DNA from 3 places in the Bradyrhizobium sp. CCBAU 45394 genome. Region 3 is predicted to be linked to each of the others. Evidence: predicted binding sites of a transcription regulator. Region 3 holds the regulator's gene; each other region holds the start of a gene.
The links. The regulator LexA, encoded in region 3, represses DNA repair genes until DNA is damaged. The targets are predictions, from matches to a motif close to TGTTCNNNNTGTGTTCNG.
Positions count from the first base shown of each region.

Region 1: WN73_RS28925 (YifB family Mg chelatase-like AAA ATPase) is a predicted target of LexA. The motif match lies at 658-675, and genes of this name have one in related genera.
Region 2: WN73_RS17400 (DNA recombination protein RmuC) is a predicted target of LexA. The motif match lies at 847-864, and genes of this name have one in related genera.

Region 1 covers NZ_LBIX01000171.1:203,691-205,956, forward strand. The annotation lists gene WN73_RS28915 (tetratricopeptide repeat protein) at 1-183, opposite strand, end outside; gene WN73_RS28920 (PilZ domain-containing protein) at 262-507, opposite strand; gene WN73_RS28925 (YifB family Mg chelatase-like AAA ATPase) at 733-2,266, shown strand, end outside.
Region 2 covers NZ_LBIX01000156.1:18,664-20,929, reverse strand. The annotation lists gene fmt (methionyl-tRNA formyltransferase) at 1-56, opposite strand, end outside; gene def (peptide deformylase) at 200-724, opposite strand; gene WN73_RS17400 (DNA recombination protein RmuC) at 896-2,098, shown strand; gene WN73_RS17395 (GIY-YIG nuclease family protein) at 2,232-2,266, shown strand, end outside.
Region 3 covers NZ_LBIX01000158.1:46,403-48,668, forward strand. The annotation lists gene WN73_RS18355 (molybdopterin molybdotransferase MoeA) at 1-855, shown strand, start outside; gene lexA (transcriptional repressor LexA) at 1,031-1,726, shown strand; gene WN73_RS18365 (hypothetical protein) at 2,014-2,220, shown strand.

The DNA.
Region 1 (2,266 bases), on a different contig from region 3:
ACGCTCGCGCAATGCGTCCATGTCCGGCTTGCCGTCAGCCTTGCTCGCGGCTTCCGACTTGCCGCCGAGCGCGCCGGTGATGTCCTCGATGCCAGTGGTCTGACAGCCGCCGAGGGCAAGGATCACAAGCGCGGACAGCAGATATCTCGCCGGGCGAGAGGCAAGGGACAAACGCTTGGACATACTCTGATCACTCGGCGACTGATCAGGGATGCTTACCGATTAACGCTAAATTCCCGTTAAGGACGTGAGCCCCGCAGTCTAATCGGTGAACTCGGCGCCGAACTCGCACCCGATGCGCCAGCGCAGGCGGCACTGGCGGGAATAGTCCGGCGCGAAGATGATGGTGAATTGCGGCGGCACTTCCAGGAATTCCGCCACGACTTTCACGCCCCCGTCCGAGATATCGGTAATCGTGCAATCTCGCGGCAGCGAGCCCGCGCCAAAGTGAATCTTGGCGAGCCGGCTGCACACCCGACGTTCGCTTCTCCGGCGATTTGCAAGCATTTTGATTGTTCACTTGTTAGATCACGGCCCATCCCGCAGCCCTAGGAGTAGCGGACATTCGTTGGGATGTGCTGAGGACAGAAGCTTGCATTCGAGGCGTAGTGTCCGCGTCCTGTTTACGATTGGTTAGGGCTTCCGCGGCGCCGGGCGTGTTCCCGTATTGTTCTTGCGGAGGGTGGCCGGCTCTGCTACCCTCGATTGTGCAAGAGGGCAGGCTGGTTCGGCATGGTTCAACGGGTTTCTACCGTCGCCTTTGAGGGGATCGAGGCCCGCGCGGTCGACGTGCAAGTGCAGGTCGCGCCGGGCCTGCCGGCCTTTGCCATCGTCGGCCTGCCGGACAAGGCGGTGTCCGAGGCGCGCGAGCGGGTCCGCTCGGCGCTGATCGCCTCGGGCCTGGCGCTGCCGGCGCGGCGGATCATCGTCAATCTGGCCCCCGCCGATCTGCCCAAGGAAGGCAGCCATTACGACCTGCCGATCGCACTCGGGCTGATGGCGGCAATCGGCGCGATTCCGCCGGATGCGCTGACCGGCTTCACCGTGCTCGGCGAGCTCGGCCTCGACGGCTCGATCGCGCCTGTGGCCGGCGTTCTTCCCGCCGCGATCGGCGCCAATGTGCGCGAGGAAGGCTTGATCTGTCCGGCCGCCTGCGGCTCCGAAGCGGCCTGGGCGAGCCCGGACATCCAGATCATCGCCGCACAATCGCTGATCCAGATCGCCAACCACTTCAAGGGCACGCAGGTGCTGTCGCGGCCCTCGCCGAAAGTGCACGAGGCCGCCGCCTCAAAGCTCGACCTGCGCGACATCAAGGGCCAGGAAAGCGCCAAGCGGGCGCTGGAGATCGCGGCCGCCGGCGGACATCACCTGTTGATGATCGGCGCACCCGGCGCCGGCAAGTCGATGCTGGCGGCGCGCCTGCCCTCGATCCTGCCGCCGCTGTCGCCGGGCGAGCTGCTCGAGGTCTCGATGATCGCCTCCGTCGCCGGCGAGATCGAAGGCGGTGCGCTGACTGCGCGGCGCCCGTTCCGCTCGCCGCATCATTCCGCCAGCATGGCCGCGCTCACCGGTGGCGGCATGCGCGCAAAACCCGGCGAGATCTCGCTCGCGCATCAGGGCGTGCTGTTCCTCGACGAGCTGCCGGAGTTCGATCCGCGCGTGCTGGATTCGCTGCGCCAGCCGCTGGAGAACGGCGAGGTCTCGGTGTCCCGCGCCAATCATCGCGTCACCTACCCTGCCCGCTTCATGCTGGTCGCGGCGATGAATCCCTGCCGCTGCGGCAACGCCTTCGAGCCCGGCTATGCCTGCAAGCGCGGCCGCATCGATCGCTGCACCGGCGACTACCAGGCGCGCATCTCGGGGCCCTTGATGGACCGCATCGATTTGCGCATCGAGGTCCCGGCGGTGACCGCGGCCGACCTGATCCTGCCGCCGCCGGCGGAGGGATCGGCCGAGGTCGCCGCACGCGTGGCGGCGGCGCGCGACATCCAGCTTGCGCGTTACGCGGATATCGGCCTGCCGAATGTCCGCACCAATGCCGAGGCGCCGGCCTCGGTGCTGGAAGACATCGCCAAGCCGGACGCGCAAGGCGCCAAGCTGCTGCGCGACGCCGCCGAGACCATGCGGCTGTCGGCGCGCGGCTATCACCGCGTGCTGCGCGTGGCGCGCACGCTCGCCGACCTCGACAACGCCGACAAGATCGGCCGGCTGCATCTCGCCGAAGCGCTGTCCTACCGCGCACTCGCGGAGGATGTACGCCAGATGG
Region 2 (2,266 bases), on a different contig from region 3:
AGCAGCGTCGGCACGGAGAAATCGGGCGTGCCCATGAAGATCAGGCGAAGGGGCATCGGAAAAACCTGCGAGGAACGTGATCCAATTACGGTCATTCCGGGGCGGCTCGAAGAGCCGAACCCGGAATCTCGAGATTCTCAGGTGCGCAATTGCGCACCATAGTTCGATGCTGCGCATCGCCCCGGAATGACGGAGAACCTCACTCCGCGCGCTTGGCGGCTTTCTCGAACTTCTTCAGCACGCGGTCGCGCTTCAGCTTCGACAGATAGTCGACGAACAACACGCCGTTGAGGTGGTCGATCTCGTGCTGGATGCAGGTGGCGTAGAGGCCTTCGGCGTCCTCCTCGTGCACCTTGCCGTCGAGATCGGTGAAGCGCACGCGCACCTTCGCAGGCCGCTCGACCTCCTCGTAATATTCGGGGATCGACAGGCAGCCTTCCTCGTAGACCGACAATTCCTCGGACGAGGCGATGACTTCCGGATTGATGAAGACGCGCGGCTCCGGCTTGGTCTCGCCGTTCTCGTCGCGCTTGGCGAGGTCCATGGTGATCAGCCGCAGCGGCTGGGCGATCTGGATCGCCGCCAACCCGATGCCGGGCGCGTCGTACATGGTCTCGAACATGTCGTCGGCAAGCTTGCGGATCTCCGTCGTGACCTTCTCGATCGGCTTGGAGACCAGACGCAGCTGCTTGTCGGGCAGGATGATGATTTCTCTGAGGGCCATGGCGGGCGATTTAAGCCGGGCGCGACAAGCGGTCAATGAGGCCCGGAACGCGTTAACGATCCGCTAACCATAAAACTTCAGCTTTTGTTAACCATAAAAATTAACGGGGCATTTACCATAAATGTTCGCTATTCGTTCGTGCCAGCAGCCGAATCGGCTAGAAGGACAGGCATGAACGAGATCATTTTCGTGGCTGGCGACTGGCCGGTGCGCACGATCGACGCGCTGATCGGCTTCGGCGTCCTGGTCCTCATCCTGCTGGTTGTGATCGCCGTGGTCATTGCACGCTCGGGGCGGCGCGGGGCGGAACTCGCGATGGCCAATGCGATCCGCGCCGACGAGCTCGAGGAGCGCATCAGCCAGATGCTGCACGCCCAGAGCGAGGCTTCGGGCCGGGTCGATGCCATGACCCAGGCGCTGGCCGGCCGCCAGGCCGAGATGGCACGGGCGGTCAACGAGCGGCTGGATTCGGTCACCCATCGCGTCGGCCAGTCCATGGAGCACTCGACCCGCAACACCATGGAGAGCCTGCACGCCCTGCACGAGCGGCTCGGCATCATCGACAACGCGCACAAGAACCTCACCGACCTCACCACGCAGGTGACGACCTTGCGCGACGTGCTCGCCAACAAGCAGTCGCGCGGCGCCTTCGGCCAGGCCCGGATGGAGGCGATCGTCCAGGACGGCTTGCCGAAGGGCGCCTACGAGTTCCAGTTCACGCTCTCGACCGGCAAGCGGCCGGACTGCGTCGTGTTCCTGCCCGACCAGCGCCCGCTCTGCATCGATGCGAAGTTTCCGCTCGAGGCGATGACCGCGCTGCACGACGCCCGCACCGACGAGGAGAAGCGCATCGCCACGCAGCGGCTGCGCGGCGACGTGATGAAGCATGTCAGCGACATCGCGGAAAAATATCTCGTCACCGGCGAGACCCAGGAGATGGCACTGATGTTCGTGCCGTCGGAATCGGTCTACGCCGAGATCCATGACGGCTTCGACGACGTGATCCAGAAGGCCTATCGCGCCCGCGTCGTGCTGGTGTCGCCCTCGCTGCTGATGCTGGCGATCCAGGTGATGCAGCAGATCATGAAGGACGCGCGCATGCGCGATGCCGCCGACCAGATCCGCACCGAGGTCATCAAGCTCGGCGACGATCTCGGCCGCTTGCGCGACCGCGTGCTGAAGCTCCAGAAGCATTTTGCCGACGTGAACGAGGACGTCCGCCAGGTGCTGATCTCCGCCGACAAGATCGAGAAGCGCGCGGGGCGGATCGAGGAGCTGGATTTCAGCAAGGCGGACGCGCCCGCGGAGGGCCCGCACCTGGTGGCGACGGGCGCGGCCGAGTTGTTCCCGAGGAAGCTCCAGGCGGGGGAGTAGATTTTTTAGCACACTGTCATGCCCCGCGAAGGCGGGGCATCCAGTACGCCGTGACAGTCGTTGTTGAGCCGAAACGCCGCGGAGTACTGGATCGTCCGCCTTCGCGGACGATGACACCGGTGAGATGGTCTGTATGGGCGCACACCATTACTATGTGTATATCCTCGC
Region 3 (2,266 bases):
ATCACGATCAAGGAAGCCGCTATCGCCGGTCGGCACATCCGGCCCGCCGGCGTCGACTTCCGCGAGGGCGACGTGCTCCTGCGCAAAGGAACCCGGCTCACCGAGCGCGACCTCGCGCTCGCCGCGGGGATGAACCACCCAGACCTGCCCATCCGCCGCCGTCCGAAGGTCGCGATCCTCGCCACCGGCGACGAGCTGGTGATGCCGGGCACCACGCCGGGCCCCGGCCAGATCGTCTATTCCAACGGCTATGCCCTGCACGCCCTCGCCCGCCAGGAGGGCGCAGATACCATCGACCTCGGCGTTGCCGCCGATACGCTGGAGGCCACCACAGCCGGCATCCGCCGTGCCCGAGAGAGCGGCGCCGACATCCTGATCACGATCGGCGGCGCCTCGGTCGGCGACCACGATCTGGTCCAGCAGGCGCTGAAGGCCGAAGGCATTGCGATGGCGTTCTGGAAGATCGCGATGCGGCCGGGCAAGCCGATGATGCACGGCCGGCTAGGGGCGATGGGGGTGATCGGCCTGCCCGGCAATCCCGTGTCGTCCTATGTGTGCGGCTTCCTGTTCATGGTGCCGTTGATTCGCGCCCTGTCGGGCCGCGCCGTGATTCACCATCGTCGCGAGCGCGCCGTGCTCGGCCGCGATGTCGGCGCCAATGACCAGCGCGAGGACTATCTTCGTGCGCGCCTGGAGCGGCGCGACGACGGCATGCTTGTCGCCCTTCCCGTCAATCATCAGGATTCCTCGCTGCTTGCGAATCTCGCTGCGGCGCAGGCACTTCTCGTGCGCGCGCCGTTCGCGCCGAAGGCCGAGGCAGGCGCGCCTTGCGAGGTGCTGCGACTGCCCGCCTGAACGCACTGGTCCTGCGCGTTCCGCGAACTTTGTCGCGTTCACGGTAAATTAAGCAGTTGCGGAACACATATCGAACATATAGTGTCCGTTCATGATTTGTTTCGAGCATCTGGCGGCTCGCCGCTGAATTCACCGTCTCGGAATCGAACGACATCAACCGGGGGATTTGGTCGAGATGTTAACGCGCAAACAATACGAGCTTCTGCGATTCATCAGCGAGCGTTTGAAGGAAAGCGGTGTGCCGCCCTCCTTCGACGAGATGAAGGACGCGCTCGACCTGCGCTCGAAGTCGGGCATCCATCGCCTGATCACCGCACTGGAGGAGCGCGGCTTCATCCGGCGCCTGCCCAACCGGGCCCGCGCGATCGAGGTGATCAAGCTGCCCGAGCTGCAGGCCGCCGCTGGCAACCGCCGTGGCTTCACGCCGAGCGTCATCGAGGGCAATCTCGGCAAGGTGCGAGCGAGCTCCAGCGCGGACGAGGGCGAACGCCCCGTCGCGGTGCCGGTGATGGGCCGCATCGCGGCCGGCACGCCGATCGAAGCGTTGCAGACCCGCAGCCACACCATCAGCGTACCGCCCGACATGCTCGGCTCGGGCGAGCACTACGCGCTCGAAGTGCGCGGCGACTCGATGGTCGAAGCCGGCATCCTCGACGGCGACATGGCGCTGATCCAGCGCAATGAGAGCGCCGACACCGGCGACATCGTGGTGGCGCTGATCGACGACGAGGAAGCGACGCTGAAGCGCTTCCGCCGCCGCGGCGCCTCGATCGCGCTCGAGCCCGCCAATGCGGCCTATGAGGTCCGCATCCTGCCGCCCAACCGAGTGAAGATTCAGGGCAAGCTGATCGGCCTATACCGGAAGTACTGAGCGTGATCCGGACTGGAGGGCCGCGTTAGCGCAAAGTGCGCAGCGGTTTTCCCTCGCGACAAGCGCAGGACGCGCTTGCGCGGAGATCATGCTCAAGCAATCACCTAAGCGCGGCCCGCCGGTTGGCGACCCGCGTCGTTGACGATTGGAGCGGACGATTGTCCGCTCCGGCTGGATAGTCTTTCTGGTTTTGCTCAGATTATCCGGCCCCTCTCTAGCGCTACATCCTCGCGACGCCGCACGAAGCCCTCATCGCTTCGTGGCCCTGGAGATCGAGGAGGCAATCAATGCGCAAGATCGTTTTGAGCACCGTCACGGTGGCGCTGATCGCAGCATCCGCGTCGGCATCGCAAGCCTTCGCCGCGCAGTCGCACCATGCCCGCAAGGCAACGCAGACGACGAGCGAGCAATTGCGCAATGCCCGCAACGCCGTCGCGCAGCCGTCGCAACCCGCCTGGCAATATTCGGGCTGGTCGGCACCTGCTGGTCGCTGACGGAGACGCACGCCAAATGCACGGAAGCGGTTTTTGTTCCTGAGGC